DNA from 4 places in the Yersinia aldovae 670-83 genome. Region 1 is predicted to be linked to each of the others. Evidence: predicted binding sites of a transcription regulator. Region 1 holds the regulator's gene; each other region holds the start of a gene.

Region 1 (4,401 bases):
GGTATTCAGGTATGAAAGCAAACCGCGCGATTCATTCAATGTTGCCACTGAATCATGATTACCGCCGAGCACGACTAACTGACAGCCAGTGGGCTGGAGGCTGACAATAAAGCGGTTATACAGCTCGCGGGCATAGCTGGGTGGAGAACCTGTGTCAAATATGTCGCCGGCAATGATCAGCGCATCTACCTGATTTTCTTCGATCTGCTCAATGAGCCAGTGCAGAAATGCCTGATGTTCGGCAGCACGACTTTTGGTATAAAAATGCTGCCCCAAATGCCAGTCAGAGGTATGAATAATACGCATAAATCTCCCGCGATGGCAGGTTATCGGTCAAAGTGAATGGCGCTGATTATAAACGCTGGTAACAGGATGTCGCGGCTAAAAAAATATGATGAGATAAATCTTCGAGACGTCTCGCAACGTTGGCTACTGAATTTTGCAAATTTCATGAAACTTATCACTATGCTTATTGGTTGCGGATGTGTGATATTTTTCATAAATCTGTCACAAAAGTGACGCATAATGGCTTCCGAACTCAAATAGTGACCACTAACATACTGGCAGGGTTGATGATGGCAAGACGCATACTGGTGGTGGAAGATGAAGCACCTATCCGTGAGATGGTGTGCTTTGTGTTGGAACAAAATGGTTACCAACCGTTAGAAGCCGAAGATTATGACAGTGCGGTAATGCGCCTGTCGGAGCCTTTCCCTGATTTAGTGCTGTTGGACTGGATGCTGCCCGGCGGCTCGGGTATCCAGTTTATTAAACATATGAAACGTGAAGCATTAACACGGGATATACCAGTGATGATGCTGACCGCCCGTGGCGAAGAAGAAGATCGGGTGCGTGGGCTGGAAGTGGGCGCGGATGACTATATTACTAAACCTTTTTCGCCAAAAGAGTTGGTGGCACGTATTAAAGCTGTGATGCGTCGAATATCGCCAATGGCAGTCGAAGAAGTGATTGAAATGCAAGGGTTAAGTCTTGATCCTTCATCGCATCGTGTCATGTCTAATGAACACGCGCTCGATATGGGGCCGACCGAGTTCAAACTGCTGCACTTCTTTATGACTCATCCCGAGCGGGTATACAGCCGTGAACAGTTGCTTAATTATGTCTGGGGCACTAACGTTTATGTAGAAGACCGCACGGTTGACGTGCATATTCGTCGGTTACGTAAGGCGCTTGAAACTGATGGCCATGATAAAATGGTACAAACTGTCCGGGGAACCGGATACCGTTTCTCAACGCGCTACTGAGTTTTCAGTGCCGGAGAATTCGTTGTGTTAGAACGCTTATCATGGAAAATGCTGGCTATAGAGCTGGCTCTTTTTTGTTTGCCCGCACTCTTGTTAGGTGCTGTCATCGGCTATTTGCCGTGGCTATTATTAGTTTCGGTCGTCGCAGCACTGGTCTGGAATTTTTATAACCAACTCAAATTATCCCACTGGCTATGGTTAGACCGCAGTATGACCCCGCCTGCTGGCCGCTGGAGTTGGGAGCCGCTATTTTATGGTTTATACCAGATGCAACTGCGTAATCGCAGGCGTCGGCGTGAACTGGCATTGCTTATCAAGCGTTTTCGCAGTGGGGCGGAATCACTGCCGGATGCAGTGGTTATCACCACCATCGAGGGCAATATTTTCTGGTGTAACGGCCTGGCTCAACATCTGCTGGGGTTCCGATGGCCAGAGGATAACGGTCAGCATATCCTCAATTTATTGCGTTATCCGGAATTTAGCCAATATCTGCAACAGCAAGAGTTCGCCCGTCCGTTAACCCTGCAATTGAATAATGGTTATTTCGTGGAGTTCCGGGTGATGCCTTATACCGAAGGGCAATTGCTGATGGTGGCCCGCGATGTGACCCAGATGCGTCAGTTGGAGGGGGCAAGGCGCAATTTCTTTGCTAATGTCAGCCACGAATTGCGCACGCCATTAACAGTATTGCAAGGTTATCTGGAAATGATGCATGACCAAGCGTTGACAGGGCCGTTGCGCGATAAGGCTTTGGGCACAATGCAGGAGCAGACCAAGCGGATGGATGGGCTGGTGAAGCAGTTGCTGACGTTATCGCGTATTGAAGCCGCGCCGAATGTGGATATGAATGAGCGGGTAGATATCCCCTTGATGTTGAAAGTGTTGCAGCACGAAGTGCAGGCATTGAGCAATGGTCGTCACGAGATTACTTTCAGGGTCAATGAGCAACTAAGAGTTTTTGGTAATGAGGATCAACTGCGCAGTGCCGTATCAAATCTGGTTTATAATGCGGTGAACCACACGCCAGAGGGGACTAAAATTGAAGTCTGCTGGCAGCAAACCCCTCAAGGCGCGCAATTCCAGGTGAGCGATAATGGGCCGGGGATCAGCCCTGAACATCTCCCACGCTTGACTGAGCGCTTCTATCGGGTGGATAAGGCGCGATCTCGCCAAACCGGTGGCAGCGGGCTGGGGCTGGCGATTGTGAAACATGCATTGAGTCATCATGACGCGCGGCTGGACGTGATAAGCGAAATCGGTTTGGGCACCCGTTTTATTTTTACCTTACCGAACCGGTTGATTGTTCCGTCGGTTTTAGCTGAGAATGCAGTCAAATCTTAGAAGGCTCGGACATTAACCTGATGAAATGGGGAAAACTGGCGCAATTGTCTGCCATATTATGGTTTAGTTGTGCGGCGTTAGTGTACGCTGTGGCGGCAGTCCCCCCCGTGGTGACAGGTGATAACGTCATACCTGCCTCGGCTGCGAACACGTTGTCAGGCAACCTCTCCAGTGTCGGTTCTGATACTCTCGCCAACCTGATGTCCCTGTGGGGCGATGATTTCAATCATCACTATCCTGGTGTTAATCTACAAATACAGGCGGCGGGTTCCTCTACCGCGCCTGCGGCGCTGGCGTCAGGGGCAACTCAACTCGGGCCGATGAGCAGGCCGATGAAAGCTGGTGAGATTAACGCCTTTATTCAACGCTATGGCTACCCGCCGTTGGCAGTACCGGTGGCGGTTGATGCGTTGGTGGTGTTTGTGCATCAGGATAATCCGTTGAATAAACTGACTTTATTGCAGCTTGATGCCATTTTCTCTCAGAATCGCCGCTGTGGAGAACCTCGCCCGATTCGGCGTTTCGGCGAGTTAGGTCTAAGTGGCGATTGGGCTGAGCGATCGTTGCAACGTTATAGCCGTAATTCAGCCTCCGGAACTTATGGTTTTTTTAAGCATCGGGTACTGTGTGATGGCGATTTTATGAAAAATATCAATAAATTGCCGGGTTCTTCATCGGTGGCGCAAGCCGTGGCAGGTTCATTAAATGGTATCGGTTATGCCAGCATGGGCTTTCGCCATAGTGGAGTGAAAGCCTTAGCTCTGGCCGCCGTTGGGCAGGATTTCGTGATGCCGACGGCTGAGAATGTCAGAGAGGGGCGTTATCCGTTGTCGCGCTATCTGTATATTTATATCAATAAGGCACCGGGGCAGCCATTGGAGCCATTGACTGCGGCATTCCTTGAGCGGGTGTTATCACCGGAGGGGCAAAGATTGGCTACCCATGATGGCTACCTGCCGCTTCCCCCTGAGATGCTGATTCAAACGAGAAATACCGTGGGTTTTACTGATTAGTTCAAGTGTGAATTGACGGAGTTTGTCAGAGCCGATTGGCTGCTAATTGTTAATGTTTGGCTATAAATGCTACAAATCATATGGCGTGTATTTATCTAAATCTGGCATTATTTGCTGCTTTTACAATAATATCTGGATGATCACTCTGCTTTTATGATCCTGACTTGCCTTTCTCCGCTATAAACGGTCTACTTAGCGCCGTTGTTGGCCTATTCCACCTGCAAATAACTTCAAAAACACTGCATACTGTCGAAATAGATTGCCTATTAACCGCCGGAGTTTGCGTTTATCAGAGCTTTGTATCGTTTCGAACACGTCGGAAAGACCACAACTCAGCACTTTTTCTTTTGGTCATTTTAACTAGGCAACACACATCACTATGAGTCATCGTTTATCATCTAAAGATATTATGGCATTAGGTTTTATGACCTTTGCCTTATTTGTTGGCGCGGGCAATATCATTTTCCCGCCAATGGTGGGGTTGCAATCAGGTGAACATGTCTGGTGGGCTGCAATTGGCTTTCTGATCACTGCCGTTGGGCTTCCGGTCATTACTGTTATCGCGCTAGCCCGCGTTGGTGGCGGTATTGATGCATTGAGCACCCCCATTGGCCGCAGTGCCGGTTTGGTGTTGGCAACGGTCTGTTATCTGGCGGTTGGCCCACTGTTTGCGACGCCGCGTACGGCTACCGTGTCCTTCGAGGTGGGTATCGCCCCGCTGACCGGTGACGGCCCATTACCCCTGTTTATCTATAGCGTTGTCTATTTCGCGCTGGTAATAG
Region 2 (4,401 bases), 1.2 Mb from region 1:
TAACAGTTTGTTAGTTAAAGAGTAAACCATGAAAGGGAAAGAGAACAGGTGGGAGATCAAACCAGGCCAATAAATATATCCGTCATCTTTCAAGTTGCAGATCTATTGGCTTCTCTTGTTTGCCGCCTTCCTGCAACTTGAAATCTATAGGATATATACTTATCGGGTTTCTATTTTATTACAGGCCGGGGCGTGGATTACCGGCCAGTTGTGCCAAGGCTTCGGTATTCTCAATGGTGATATATTTACCTTTCACACTCAGAATATCGCTTTTCTGGAAACGGCCCAGTAAACGGCTAATCGTTTCTACGGTAAGACCTAAATAGTTACCGATATCACCACGGGTCATGGTGAGACGGAACTCACGCGGTGAGAAGCCACGCTGTGCAAAGCGGCGGGAGAGGTTGTAGATAAATGCGGCCAGACGTTCTTCAGCATTCTTTTTAGAAAGTAGCAGGATCATATCTTGATCGCTTTTAATTTCTCCGCTCATAAGCCGCATCATTTGCTGACGCAGATTGGGCATCTTGCCGGATAAATCATCCAGCGTATCAAATGGAATTTCACATACCATTGATGTTTCTAATGCCTGAGCAAAACTGGGATGTTGCAGATTACTGATAGCATCAAAACCGACCAAGTCACCCGCCAGATGGAAACCGGTGATTTGTTCATCACCTTCTTCGGTAATGGTGTAGCTTTTAATGGTCCCGGAGCGGATAGCATACAGCGATTTCAGTTCATCACCGGCTTTAAACAGCGCCTGTCCTTTCTGAATAGGTTTTTTCCTTTCAATGATATTGTCGAGCTGATCCAGCTCGTTCTCATTCAAGGTAAACGGAATACAGAGCTGACTGATACTGCAATCCTGACAGTGAATTGCACAACCACCAGACTGGATACGTCGGATAACGCGTTTTTCCGGGATCATAGGGTATTCCCATTAATATTGATATGCGTCAATTTTAACATCTTTTCTGACGTCTGATAAGAGCAACGATAGTTAGCACGCTAAAATATAACCCTCATGCATTAATAACCCCCGTTTTCGTTCTACACCACCGGCGTATCCGGTCAAATTGCCGTGCGAACCGATCACCCGATGGCAAGGGACAACAATAGAGATAGGATTCAATCCATTAGCCATGCCGACGGCGCGGGAAGCGGTAGGGCGATTTATTCTTTTTGCCAGCTCACCGTAACTGATGGTTTCGCCACAAGGAATTTTGCGCAGTTCTTGCCACACCTGACGTTGAAAATCCGTTCCGGCTGTTCTCACCGGCAAGTCATCGATAATGTGCAATTCACCTGCAAAATAGCGCTGGATGCTGTCACTTAGCCCCCCTGGATTACGGCTTTCAGCTAAGGTAAACGCGTTCGCACCATAGTGGTTGCGTAGTAACTTCATCAGGCGTTCATAATGGTCGGTCCAATCAATGGCACGGAGCCGGTTTTCTTCATCAGCAATCAGCAGCAACTCACCGAGTGGCGTCGCCATTTTATCAATCAAAAACGTTTCCATAAGTCTCCGATATGGTGTGGCTCAGGGCAGCTTATGCGCAATTATCACATGAAATAGGGCATCAGCAGATGACAATTTAGAGAGTTCTGCAAAAGTTTGTCGCAATAAATGATGCGCTTTGCTCCAATGACGTTGTCAGACTCATGACCAGCAGCAATTAATTGGATATTATCGATTGTAAAAGTCATTTTATTCAGCGCACAACATTAAGGTGATCATCACATGGAATCGAAACCGGCGCGCATTCTGATCAGTGCCTGCTTGATGGGCAAACCCGTGCGTTATAACGCCACCGCGTTGTCAGTCAGTGACGAAATTATCCAGCGCTGGCAAACTGAGGGGCGGTTGGTGCTTGTTTGTCCTGAGTTGTCCGCAGGGATGCCGGTTCCACGCCCGGCGGCGGAAATTCAACAAGGCCAGGGTGAGGCCGTGTTACAAGGGCAGGCTCGCGTGATTGAGCAATGGGGGAACGACGTGAGTCGCGAGTTCCTGCAAGGCGCTTATCAGACATTGGAATTAGCACAAAAGCACCATTGTGCCGTGGCGATTTTGACCGAAGGCAGCCCATCGTGTGGCAGTAGCCGTATCTATGACGGTAATTTCAGTGGGTCGCAACGGGCAGGTCAGGGCGTGACGACGGCATTACTGCGACGACATGGCATCACGGTGTTCAGTCATCATCAGCTCCAACAGGCAGACGATTTTTTGCGAAACGCCTCACATAACCCGCTCAATAATTAACCGAATGTCATAAAATACCGCTATACTGTATAAATAAACAGTATCACCACAAGGTCGCATTTTTGGTCATTTTATTTTGTTGAAACCATTAAGTCGAGGTAGCGATATGACATTCAAAATAGTAGAAAAACACCCACTGCAAATAGTAGGGATTCGTGTCGTTGGCCCTTATCACGAAACTATCCCTCAAGGTTTTAAACAGCTCTCAACACTCTATACCCAACACCAAATCCCCGCCAAAGATTGGCTGGCTCTCTATTGGGATAACCCTGAGGTCAATCCGCCGGCAGCGTTGCGTGCTGATGTTTCACTTTCTGTTGCCGCCGATTATGTTTTGCCGCCTGAACTGAGTGATCAACTGCAACAGCAAGTTATTCCTGCTGGCATGTATGCGGTTTATCATGCTCGAGTCACCGATGATGATTACGCCAAAGCGTGGAGCGAATTGTACAACCTGCATCTGCCACAGAGCGGTTATCGCCCTGCAAAAGGGGCTTGCTATGAGGTTTACCTCAATGACGGCATCACTGATGGCTATTTTGATATCGATATTTATCAGTCTGTAGAAAAAGCAGAATAAGTTGGGTGTAAATTAGTTTGGTATAAATTAATTGAGGGCAGCCGTTCCAGCGAGTTCGGCTGCTACGTTTTGAGTGATTCAGTGATTCAGTGATGAGTTGATGAGGTAATGGATTGCGCAATAATTAAGGCTAACTGTCATAAAAACGTCATTGGTATGTTCTAGTATCCGTTGTAACCCATTAATACAAATTGTATTACTGTTTTACAACAAGGAATTATATCGATGCAGAACCGCGTATCCACTCTGTCAGGCATAGCGCTATCTACTCTGTTATTGTCCAGCGCTCTGTTTACTCCCAATGCCATTGCTGCCGCCACCGGGTTATATGACCGTGCCGCTCAAGGCGATGTTACCCAGTTTGGCGGCGCACGCCGTTTGACCGGGGACCAGACTCAGGCACTTCGTGATTCGTTGTCCAACAAAACGGTAAAAAATATCATTTTGCTGATTGGTGATGGCATGGGTGATTCAGAGATAACCTCGGCTCGTAACTATGCAATGGGTGCCGGTGGTTTCTTTAAAGGAATTGATGCGTTGCCGCTGACAGGGCAATACACCCACTATTCGTTAGATAAGAAAACGCAGAAACCGGATTACGTGACAGATTCTGCGGCCTCTGCCACCGCATGGTCATCCGGTGTGAAAACCTACAATGGTGCGTTGGGGGTTGATGTGTTTGGTAAAGACCACGTTACTATTCTGGAATTAGCCAAAAAAGCGGGTAAAGCGACCGGCAACGTGTCAACGGCTGAGTTGCAAGATGCAACACCTGCGGCCCAGTTTGCCCATGTCACTGGGCGCAAATGCTATGGCCCAGAAGAAACCAGCGAAAAATGCGCGACCAATGCGCTGGAAAATGGCGGTCGCGGTTCCATTACGGAACAAATGATTGCCGGGCGTGCGGATGTCACGTTGGGCGGTGGGGCAAAATCCTTCAATCAGCAGGCTAAAGCCGGTGAATGGCAAGATAAATCCTTGCGTGATCAGGCGCTGGCTCGCGGTTATGTCATCGTCGAAAACCTTGATGAGCTGAAGGCGATAAAACAGGCAGATCAGCAAAAACCCCTATTAGGGTTATTCAGTCCAGGTAATATGCCGGTACGCTGGCAGGGGCCGAAGGCTTCTTATCACGGTAATTTGGATAAACCGCCCGTGGTTTGTGAGAACAACGCCGAACGCACCAAAGACATACCAACCTTGGCTGTCATGACAGAAAAAGCGATTGATCTGTTGAAAAACAATGAAAAAGGCTTCTTCTTACAAGTTGAAGGGGCATCAATTGATAAGCAAGACCATGCGGCTAACCCCTGTGGGCAGTTTGGCGAAACTGTCGATCTGGATGAAGCGGTACAAAAAGCCTTGGCATTCGCACGGGCTGACGGCAATACACTGGTGATTGTGACTGCCGACCATGCTCACTCTAGCCAAATTATTGAAGCGGATGCCAAAGCGCCTGGCCTAACACAGGCTTTAACCACCAAAGATGGGGCAGTGATGGCAATCAGTTACGGAAACTCTGAGGATGACTCTCAGGGGCATACCGGAACTCAATTGC
Region 3 (4,401 bases), 1.0 Mb from region 1:
GAAGCAGCGAAACTGGTTAATCCAGAAGAGCTGAAACAGCAGGCGATTGATGCCGTCGAGCAGCACGGGATCGTATTTATCGACGAAATCGATAAAATCTGTAAACGCGGCCAGACGTCAGGCCCAGATGTGTCGCGTGAAGGGGTGCAGCGTGACTTGCTGCCACTGGTGGAGGGGTGTACCGTTTCAACCAAACACGGCATGGTGAAAACTGACCATATTCTGTTTATTGCTTCTGGCGCATTCCAGGTATCCAGCCCGTCAGACCTGATTCCAGAGCTACAAGGTCGTTTGCCGATCCGTGTTGAGTTGCAGGCGCTGACCACCGATGATTTCGAACGCATCTTGACTGAGCCGAGTGCATCATTGACCGAGCAGTACAAAGCATTGATGGCGACCGAAGGTGTCACCGTTGATTTTACCCGTGAAGGTATCCGTAAAATCGCTGAAGCCGCATGGCAGGTGAACGAAAGCACCGAGAATATCGGCGCACGTCGTTTACATACGGTACTGGAGCGTCTGATGGAAGATATCTCCTATGACGCCAGCGAAAGTAATGGTCAATCCATCACTATTGATGCGGAATATGTCGGTAAGCATCTGGATGAGTTGGTAGCAGATGAAGATTTGAGTCGTTTTATCCTATAATTCGCTTTATATGCCTTTGCTGGATAAAATGGTTCGCCAATTTAAGAGTGGGAGGCATCGCCTCCCACTCTTATTTTTATTATATGATGGTTTTAACTCGCCGATATGGGCGGCCCAGACTCCTATACAATGAAGCAGAACATGAGCCAATCAACTAATACCCGCTTAACCAGCACCAGCCAGACCCAGGCTTGGCTGGAAAGCCTACGGCCAAAAACACTGCCACTGGCCTTTGCCTCTATCGTTACCGGTTCAGCTCTGGCTGTCTGGCTTGATAGTTTTAAGCCGGCAGTCGCATTGCTCGCCTTATTAACTGCCGGACTGTTACAAATTTTGTCCAATCTCGCCAATGATTATGGTGATGCCATTAAGGGCAGTGATACCGAAGAACGTATCGGGCCATTGCGTGGGATGCAGAAAGGGGTGATTAGCCGCCAACAGATGAAAGTGGCACTGATAATCACCGTAACCCTCACCGTGCTTTCTGGGATAGCACTGATTGGCGTGGCTTGTGAAAAACCCAGTGACGTCCTCGGCTTCCTGCTACTCGGATTAATGGCCATTCTCGCAGCCATTACCTATACAGTGGGGAGAAAACCCTATGGCTACATGGGGTTAGGTGATATCTCGGTATTGGTATTTTTCGGCTGGCTCAGTGTCGCCGGGACTTATTATCTGCAAGCCGGGCATTTCGACAGTATCGTCATGCTACCAGCGACCGCCTGTGGTTTACTGGCAACTGCTGTGTTGAATATTAATAATTTGCGCGATATCGAAAATGACAAAGCCAACGGTAAAAATACGCTAGCAGTGCGTTTAGGCCCGGTAGTCGCACGTTATTATCATACCCTGCTGATTGTCACGGCTATCTTCTGCCTGACATTATTCACTATTCTTTATCTGCATAATTGGGCGGGTTGGCTCTTTATTCTGGCCATTCCCTTGTTGGCCAAACACGTCGGACTGGTATTGCATGACCCCACAGCAACGGGTATGCGCCCAATGCTAGAGCACATGGTCAAAGCCGCCTTGCTGACCAATATCCTGTTCGCCGTAGGTTTGGTCTTCAACTAAGCCCTGTCCGTTCGCGTTAAAATACTCGCCGGGTGGCTGCCAATAAGGCTGCCCGGATGAATTTAACAATTGATGATTTTGCAAACAGTAGGCAGAAAGGGATATACTTACCATCCCAGCCGCAACCAGACGTTAATCCTATGAAATATGATACTTCCGAACTCTGTGACATCTATCATGAAGAGGTAAATGTGGTAGAACCTCTGTTCTCCAATTTTGGCGGACGTACTTCATTTGGTGGCAAGATTACTACCGTAAAATGTTTCGAAGATAACGGCTTGTTGTTCGATTTACTCGGAGAGGGCGGTCTTGGCCGTGTTCTGGTCGTTGATGGCGGTGGTTCAGTGCGCCGTGCATTAATTGATGCTGAATTGGCACAGCTGGCATTAGAGCACAATTGGGAAGGCATTGTTGTTTATGGTGCCGTGCGTCAGGTAGACGATCTGGCTGAGTTAGATATCGGTATTCAGGCAATGGCTGCCATTCCGGTCGGTGCAGCCGATGAAGGTGTGGGCGAGAGCGATATCCGCGTGAATTTCGGCGGTGTCACCTTCTTCTCCGGCGATCATCTGTATGCTGATAACACCGGGATCATCTTGTCAGAAGAACCGCTGGATATTGAATAACATCCCTCTGGCTTATAGATAATTCCGATTAGAAAGGGCGATATTGATATCGCCCTTTTTGCCTTTCGTACTCGAAGTGGCTGCGTGACTAGCGGCTTTCAACAACGTACTGATGATGCTTTAGCCAACTGGCACTCAGACCTCTTCCATCTTTCCCAACAGTGCCCGCAGACGATCCTGCCACACATGCTGCTCTTGTTTCAGTTGCTCATTTTCGCGCACTAACGCTTCACGGCCACCAGCAGCATCCTGAACTTCTTGGGACAAGGTGTTATTTTTCTCTTTCAGCTCTTCAATTTCCATCTGTAACAGCGTGATGGTGTCAATCGCCTGCTGAACTTTTACTTCCAATTTCTCAAATACTTCAAATGACATTCTTCGGTCCCCTTATGAGTCGCAAGGCGTACATCTTTTGGTCGCAGCCATCATGATTTACTAAAGTCATTGTATGACCTAAAGCAACAATCGACAGATAAAACTGCAGTGAATACTTATCGCGCTATATATGCATCAAACTCGTGTAACAAGCGCTATGCTCAACACGTTCCATCGCAAAGGCGACACAGCTTAAGGAAGTGATGCTCTTATTGAACTGATTGTATGTAGCCAGCCCCCCCCTGTCTAGCGGCATACCGGTACAAACCACACTCTGTAGCAATTTCGTTTCCGTAACTATCAGCAAAAGCCGAAAATCCTCCGCTCCTATCTTTTAGATTTATACATGGATTTAACAACCCAATGGGAAAACACTGGTCTGATCACACTTTGAAAGTACCTTAATCACTGCGGATAACGCGAAAGCGCTCATTTTTATGACAGACCACACACATTTTGATTTCGCTATTTCTCGTTTGTGCTCGTTAACGATAAATTTACATCACTCCCCTGATTACTTGAGGGGCAAAAATAAGAAATACCCTATAAATCTCTGTCTGTAGGACACAACTATGAGCCAAACCGCTAGTTCTACCTTAAAGGGCCAATGTATCGCAGAGTTTCTCGGTACCGGTCTGCTGATCTTTTTTGGTGTCGGCTGTGTTGCCGCACTGAAGTTGGCAGGGGCCAGTTTTGGGCAGTGGGAAATCAGTATCATTTGGGGCCTGGGCGTTGCTATGGCCATCTATTTGACAGCAGCCATCTCGGGCGCACATCTTAATCCGGCCGTAACCATCGCATTGTGGTTATTCGCCTGCTTCGATCGCCGTAAAGTTATCCCTTACATTGTGGCGCAGGTTGCCGGTGCATTTTGTGCCGCAGCGTTAGTCTACGGCCTGTATTACAACCTGTTCGTTGATTTCGAACAAACCCACCAGATGGTGCGTGGCAGTGCCGAAAGCCTCAATTTGGCCGGTATCTTCTCTACTTACCCGAATCCACATATTTCTGTTTTCCAGGCTTTCCTGGTTGAAACTGTGATTACCGCTATTTTGATGTGCCTGATTCTGGCCCTGACCGATGATGGCAACGGCATTCCCCGTGGCCCACTAGCGCCACTGTTGATTGGTATTCTGATTGCCGTTATTGGTGCATCAATGGGGCCACTGACTGGTTTTGCCTTAAACCCAGCGCGTGATTTTGGTCCAAAAGCATTTGCTTATTTAGCGGGTTGGGGCGAAATCGCCTTCACCGGTGGTCGTGATATTCCTTACTTCCTGGTTCCTATCTTCGGCCCTATCGTTGGTGCGCTGTTAGGCGCATTTGGCTATCGCGCTCTGATAGGCCGCCATTTGCCGTGTGATGTGTGTGTTGCAGAGGAAGAAGAAACCACGGCAACGACCACAGAACGTAAAGCATAAATAATAGATACTACCCAATAGATTTACGAAAACTTATAAGTAGGCTAATTATGACAACTGAAAATACTACTCAAAAGAAATACATTGTCGCGCTTGATCAGGGAACAACCAGTTCCAGAGCCGTGGTGTTAGATCATGATGCCAATATCGTGAGTGTTTCTCAGCGTGAATTCACTCAAATCTATCCCAAAGCCGGTTGGGTCGAACATGATCCGATGGAGATCTGGGCGACACAAAGCTCCACCTTGGTTGAAGTG
Region 4 (4,401 bases), 1.8 Mb from region 1:
TCCCCAATTTGCTGTGTCGCATTCTGCCCACCAAGAATTCCCAGATTAATTTCTTTTGGCATATCTGCTGCTGTAGCATTAAATATCATCATACTTGCCACTAATGAGGTAAGACAAAGTACTTTCTTCATTAAAATAACCTATTATGATAGAGGGATAAGTGGATATTAATACAAAAACTCAGCTAACTCATCGCTATAAATATTCTGAATAATTGTATCATTCAGCATTGAGGGGGGCCCATCAAAGACTATTCGCCCATGGGCAATACCAATAACCCGAGTACAATAGTCTTTCACTAAATCGACCGAATGTAAGTTCACCATCACGGCAATATCGTTTTCGCTTATTTTCTGTAACGTACTCATAATACGAATTGTATTCTTCGGATCAAGCGACGCCACAGGCTCATCTGCTAACAATATTTTGGGGTTTTGCATCATAGCGCGGCAAATAGCTACCCGCTGCATCTGACCACCAGAGAGATTCTCTGCCCGTTGTAATGCATGTGGTAACATATTCAACCATTGCAATAATTCGATTGCGCGAACTCGGTCTTGGTCTGCAAATATTTTGAAACAGGACTTGAGTGTCGAGGTATAATTTAGGCGACCTAATAAAACATTAGTAATAACATCAAGGCGAGGAACCAAACAGAAATCTTGAAATATCATACCGCATTTTGCACGCCATTTACGCATTTCTCTGGGCGTCAACTCGGTAATATTTTGGATATCACCGTTGTCGTGATAATTAATAACCGCCCCAGAACTGCTTGGAATAGTACCATTTAAAATATGCAATAATGTTGATTTACCTGCCCCCGAACGGCCGATAATAGCAACAAATTCACCCGCATGAAGTTCAAAATTAATATCATCCAGAACTCGATGCTGAGATTTATATGCTTTAACCAATCCTTTAACGGCAAGTACCCTTTTACGCGGTTCTAGTGCCGCTGCCGGATAGTCGGCAGCAGTAAATTTACGTAATGCCTGGCCCATATCATGTCTCTCAGAAACCCGTGAACATGAGCCATTAACAGCTATTTTTATTGCATATTGATGATGGTTTTATGAGAGAAAGGTGACAAAATAGCCACCTCCCTCTTTGCATAATGCGCGATTATGCGTGATCTGAGATCACTGTTATTGCAAGAGATTGAAGAGTTAACTTCTCAGTTTTCGATAAGCAAACAACACAACCAACGAACCTATCACTGCTACGACAAAGCTACCGAAATTAAAACCGTCAACTTTGCCCATACCGAAGAATGTACTGATATAACCGCCGACCAATGCACCAACTACCCCAAGAATTACGGTCATAATAAATCCACCGCCATCCTCTCCGGGCATAATCCATTTAGCCAGAACACCAGCGATAAGACCGAAAATAATCCAAGATAGTATGCCCATAACTCCCTCCATAAATTAATATTTTTTGGCAGCTGATTTGATTATTCAGTCAGAATATACCACTCAAACTGCCACCTACATGATCAAGTTAAGACCCTAATAACAAAATCTGCAAATCAGACCAGTGTGACCAGAAATGAATTAAATAACAGCCTGACGTGGGGTGAAAATGTGATTAACACCATGTAACTTAAGTTTCTCCAGTAAATCATACCCCCCATTTGGTTCCCTATGTGCAAACTCCCGCTCGCTAGTAAATACAGGGCTTGCCCAATATAAATTAACCGGATCACCCTGTTGCGGAGGCAATATAAGATGCTCTGCATCAGCATATAATATAGTCGATAAGATATAGCCCTCATAGCCTTGGGGAGCAACCTCTGACGCTAAAGTGTGGCCTTCACCCAACCAGGTAATTTTGCTCCAGGGAACATGCGCAAAGCCCGCCAGTGCGCTGGCCATATGTATCGCATTGTCTTCATTAACGTATTGACTATCGATGGCTATTGCCATCTCCATGCGCCGATATTGAGTTGCATCGTCATTAAATAATATTTCAACCCAAGGCTGTGGGCGAATACTAACCCCTAATGTCAGGAAATAATATATCCCATCTTTTTCATGCTGGGAGATAGCCATAGGGGGCCACTTCCCCTGATCAATAGCAAAATACTTCAATGAGGGGCCAAAGTGCTGCTCATAATATTGAATATATTCGAGCTGTAGTGCAGGCCACGGATTTCCCATCTCTTGTTGCCAGATGCGCCAGAATTGCCTCGTTTGCTGTGCAAGCGCATATTGTTTGTTGGTTGAGGCCGACCCTAGTGGTAATGTTAGCGGATTATCTTTAATACAACTGGCAGAATAGTAAACTGAATGATCAATATATAAACTCCAACCGGGAATGATTGCCAGCAATTGCTCCTGATACCATAACGCGGCCCCATCATCACTTTCTGTCCAGATGATAGAAATAAGTTGCGGATCAAGTTCGGCCTCACCGGTAACATTTCGGCAAAACTCTGCCACCAATCGAGGTGCTAATCCTCGTTCTATTTCTGTATTATCCGCTGATTGTGGTGCTGCGACCAAATTTCGTACCCAACAAGCTCGGACAGGAAAACGTTCTTCAAATGCTTCCTGTGGATAGATATAGAAATACACAACACGCTGATCTTGTTGTACGACGGCTACCAATGTTTGGTTTTCGTTACTGACTTCGGCCAGTACTTCAGATTCTCTCATATCACCTCAACTGCTTCGGCAAAGGGTTTCAGGCGGAATGCGTTTATTGCCTGTCGCATAAATAGACTTATTAATTGAAACTTGTTATCTCATGCGAACAGTGTAAAACGTCTTATCCCTTTAAATCATCAGCAAAAGTCTCAAAAATTCGCTCAATAAATTTTAGCTCAGATATTGTGTATTTATATAGCTAATTCAATATGTTCCTACCGTATTAGAGACTAATCTTAGGATGTAGCCTAAATATTTTCCCCGAATCGTGGGTAGTCCACCATAGACTTTCACGTTAAAATGAAGATATTACTCTACGCAATATTGAAGGTTACATGGCATATATACCGAAGAATTACTCTCGATTGGAAAGCGGTTATCGGGAGAAGGCACTGAAGATCTTTCCGTGGGTGTGTGGTAAATGTTCGCGGGAGTTTGTTTATTCAAATCTACGTGAACTGACAGTTCACCATATTGACCACGATCACAGCAATAATCCTGAAGATGGCAGCAATTGGGAGATGTTATGTCTCTTTTGTCATGATCATGAACACTCCAAATATACTGAAGCAGATCTCTATGGTTCAACGGTGATCGCCGGTGATGACGCGCAGGATGACCAAGGGGTTGCTACCCACAATCCATTCGCTAATTTGAAGTCTTTAATGAAAAAATAAATGACGCTGGCCGTGCCTTTGAATCACGGCCTTCAATAATCATTTGTTTTATATTTAGCCATATAAAATTAAATACCTTATTAATCAGTCACATTATTAGATTTTACTCTATATCCCCTCGCCTTATGACCAAAATGCTTAGTGATGTATCTGAAAGATTTGCTAAGAATGATTGCAGATTTAATAATGTGATACTGTTCACAAAGCAAACGATTTCTCAGGAAACCCCTCGCTCCCTCATGTTTACTTCATGGCAGGAAAAATATTTACCTTTCTTATAAAGACGATTGCGGGTGCAAAACCCAAATACATGGTTAGCACCATAATCAGGAAGCCAAACCTATGAAGCCATTCAATGATGAAAAAACACAAACTTTTCTGGCCCAATTGCAGCATATTGTTGGAGCGCGCTACCTACTGAGCGGTGATCGCCAAACCGAGCGTTATCGTACCGGTTTTCGGTCCGGTTCAGGTGCTGCACTCGCCGTAGTATTTCCTTCAACGTTATTGCAACAATGGCAGATATTACAAGCGTGTGTGGCTGCGGATACCATTGTTATTATGCAAGCGGCGAATACCGGGCTAACGGAAGGTTCTACACCTAGCGGAAATGATTACGACCGACCCATTGTGATATTGAATACATTACGCCTCAATCAAATCCAATTGCTCAACGATGGTAAGCAAGTCATAGGTTTTCCTGGTAGCACACTGAATCAACTGGAAAAACGATTAAAACCTTATGATCGTGAACCTCACTCCGTCATTGGTTCTTCCTGCATTGGTGCATCTGTCGTTGGGGGAATATGTAATAACTCAGGGGGGTCACTGGTACAGCGCGGCCCGGCTTACACCGAAATGGCGCTGTACGCACAAATAGATGAACAAGGTGAGTTGCAACTCATCAATCATTTAGGCATTAGCTTAGGCATTACGCCAGAAGAGATCCTGGTGCGATTAGAACAGGGAAAATATCATGCCAGTGATATTGAGCATGACTCACAGCAAGCCTCAGACCATGAATATGCTACTCGGGTGAGGGATATTGATGCCCCAACACCATCGCGTTT

The links. The regulator PhoB, encoded in region 1, activates phosphate uptake and scavenging genes when phosphate is short. The targets are predictions, from matches to a motif close to CTGTCATAAAACTGNCNNAT.
Positions count from the first base shown of each region.
Region 2: phoA (alkaline phosphatase) is a predicted target of PhoB. The motif match lies at 2,978-2,997, and genes of this name have one in related genera.
Region 3: AT01_RS11720 (MIP/aquaporin family protein) is a predicted target of PhoB. The motif match lies at 3,148-3,167, and genes of this name have one in related genera.
Region 4: phnC (phosphonate ABC transporter ATP-binding protein) is a predicted target of PhoB. The motif match lies at 1,063-1,082, and genes of this name have one in related genera.

Region 1 is NZ_CP009781.1:1,577,821-1,582,221, reverse strand. Features, by position in the region: gene sbcD (exonuclease subunit SbcD) at 1-306, opposite strand, end outside; gene phoB (phosphate response regulator transcription factor PhoB) at 576-1,265, shown strand; gene phoR (phosphate regulon sensor histidine kinase PhoR) at 1,290-2,606, shown strand; gene AT01_RS07355 (PstS family phosphate ABC transporter substrate-binding protein) at 2,627-3,619, shown strand; gene brnQ (branched-chain amino acid transport system II carrier protein) at 3,999-4,401, shown strand, end outside.
Region 2 is NZ_CP009781.1:407,961-412,361, forward strand. Features, by position in the region: gene AT01_RS01940 (FNR family transcription factor) at 179-931, opposite strand; gene ogt (methylated-DNA--[protein]-cysteine S-methyltransferase) at 1,004-1,522, opposite strand; gene AT01_RS01950 (DUF523 domain-containing protein) at 1,745-2,263, shown strand; gene sbmC (DNA gyrase inhibitor SbmC) at 2,370-2,843, shown strand; gene phoA (alkaline phosphatase) at 3,069-4,401, shown strand, end outside.
Region 3 is NZ_CP009781.1:2,574,086-2,578,486, forward strand. Features, by position in the region: gene hslU (HslU--HslV peptidase ATPase subunit) at 1-648, shown strand, start outside; gene AT01_RS11705 (1,4-dihydroxy-2-naphthoate polyprenyltransferase) at 790-1,722, shown strand; gene rraA (ribonuclease E activity regulator RraA) at 1,863-2,348, shown strand; gene zapB (septal ring assembly protein ZapB) at 2,484-2,723, opposite strand; gene AT01_RS11720 (MIP/aquaporin family protein) at 3,296-4,144, shown strand; gene glpK (glycerol kinase GlpK) at 4,195-4,401, shown strand, end outside.
Region 4 is NZ_CP009781.1:4,240,623-4,245,023, reverse strand. Features, by position in the region: gene phnD (phosphonate ABC transporter substrate-binding protein) at 1-131, opposite strand, end outside; gene phnC (phosphonate ABC transporter ATP-binding protein) at 168-1,004, opposite strand; gene AT01_RS19100 (GlsB/YeaQ/YmgE family stress response membrane protein) at 1,170-1,418, opposite strand; gene AT01_RS19095 (suppressor of fused domain protein) at 1,560-2,663, opposite strand; gene yajD (HNH nuclease YajD) at 2,990-3,331, shown strand; gene dld (D-lactate dehydrogenase) at 3,674-4,401, shown strand, end outside.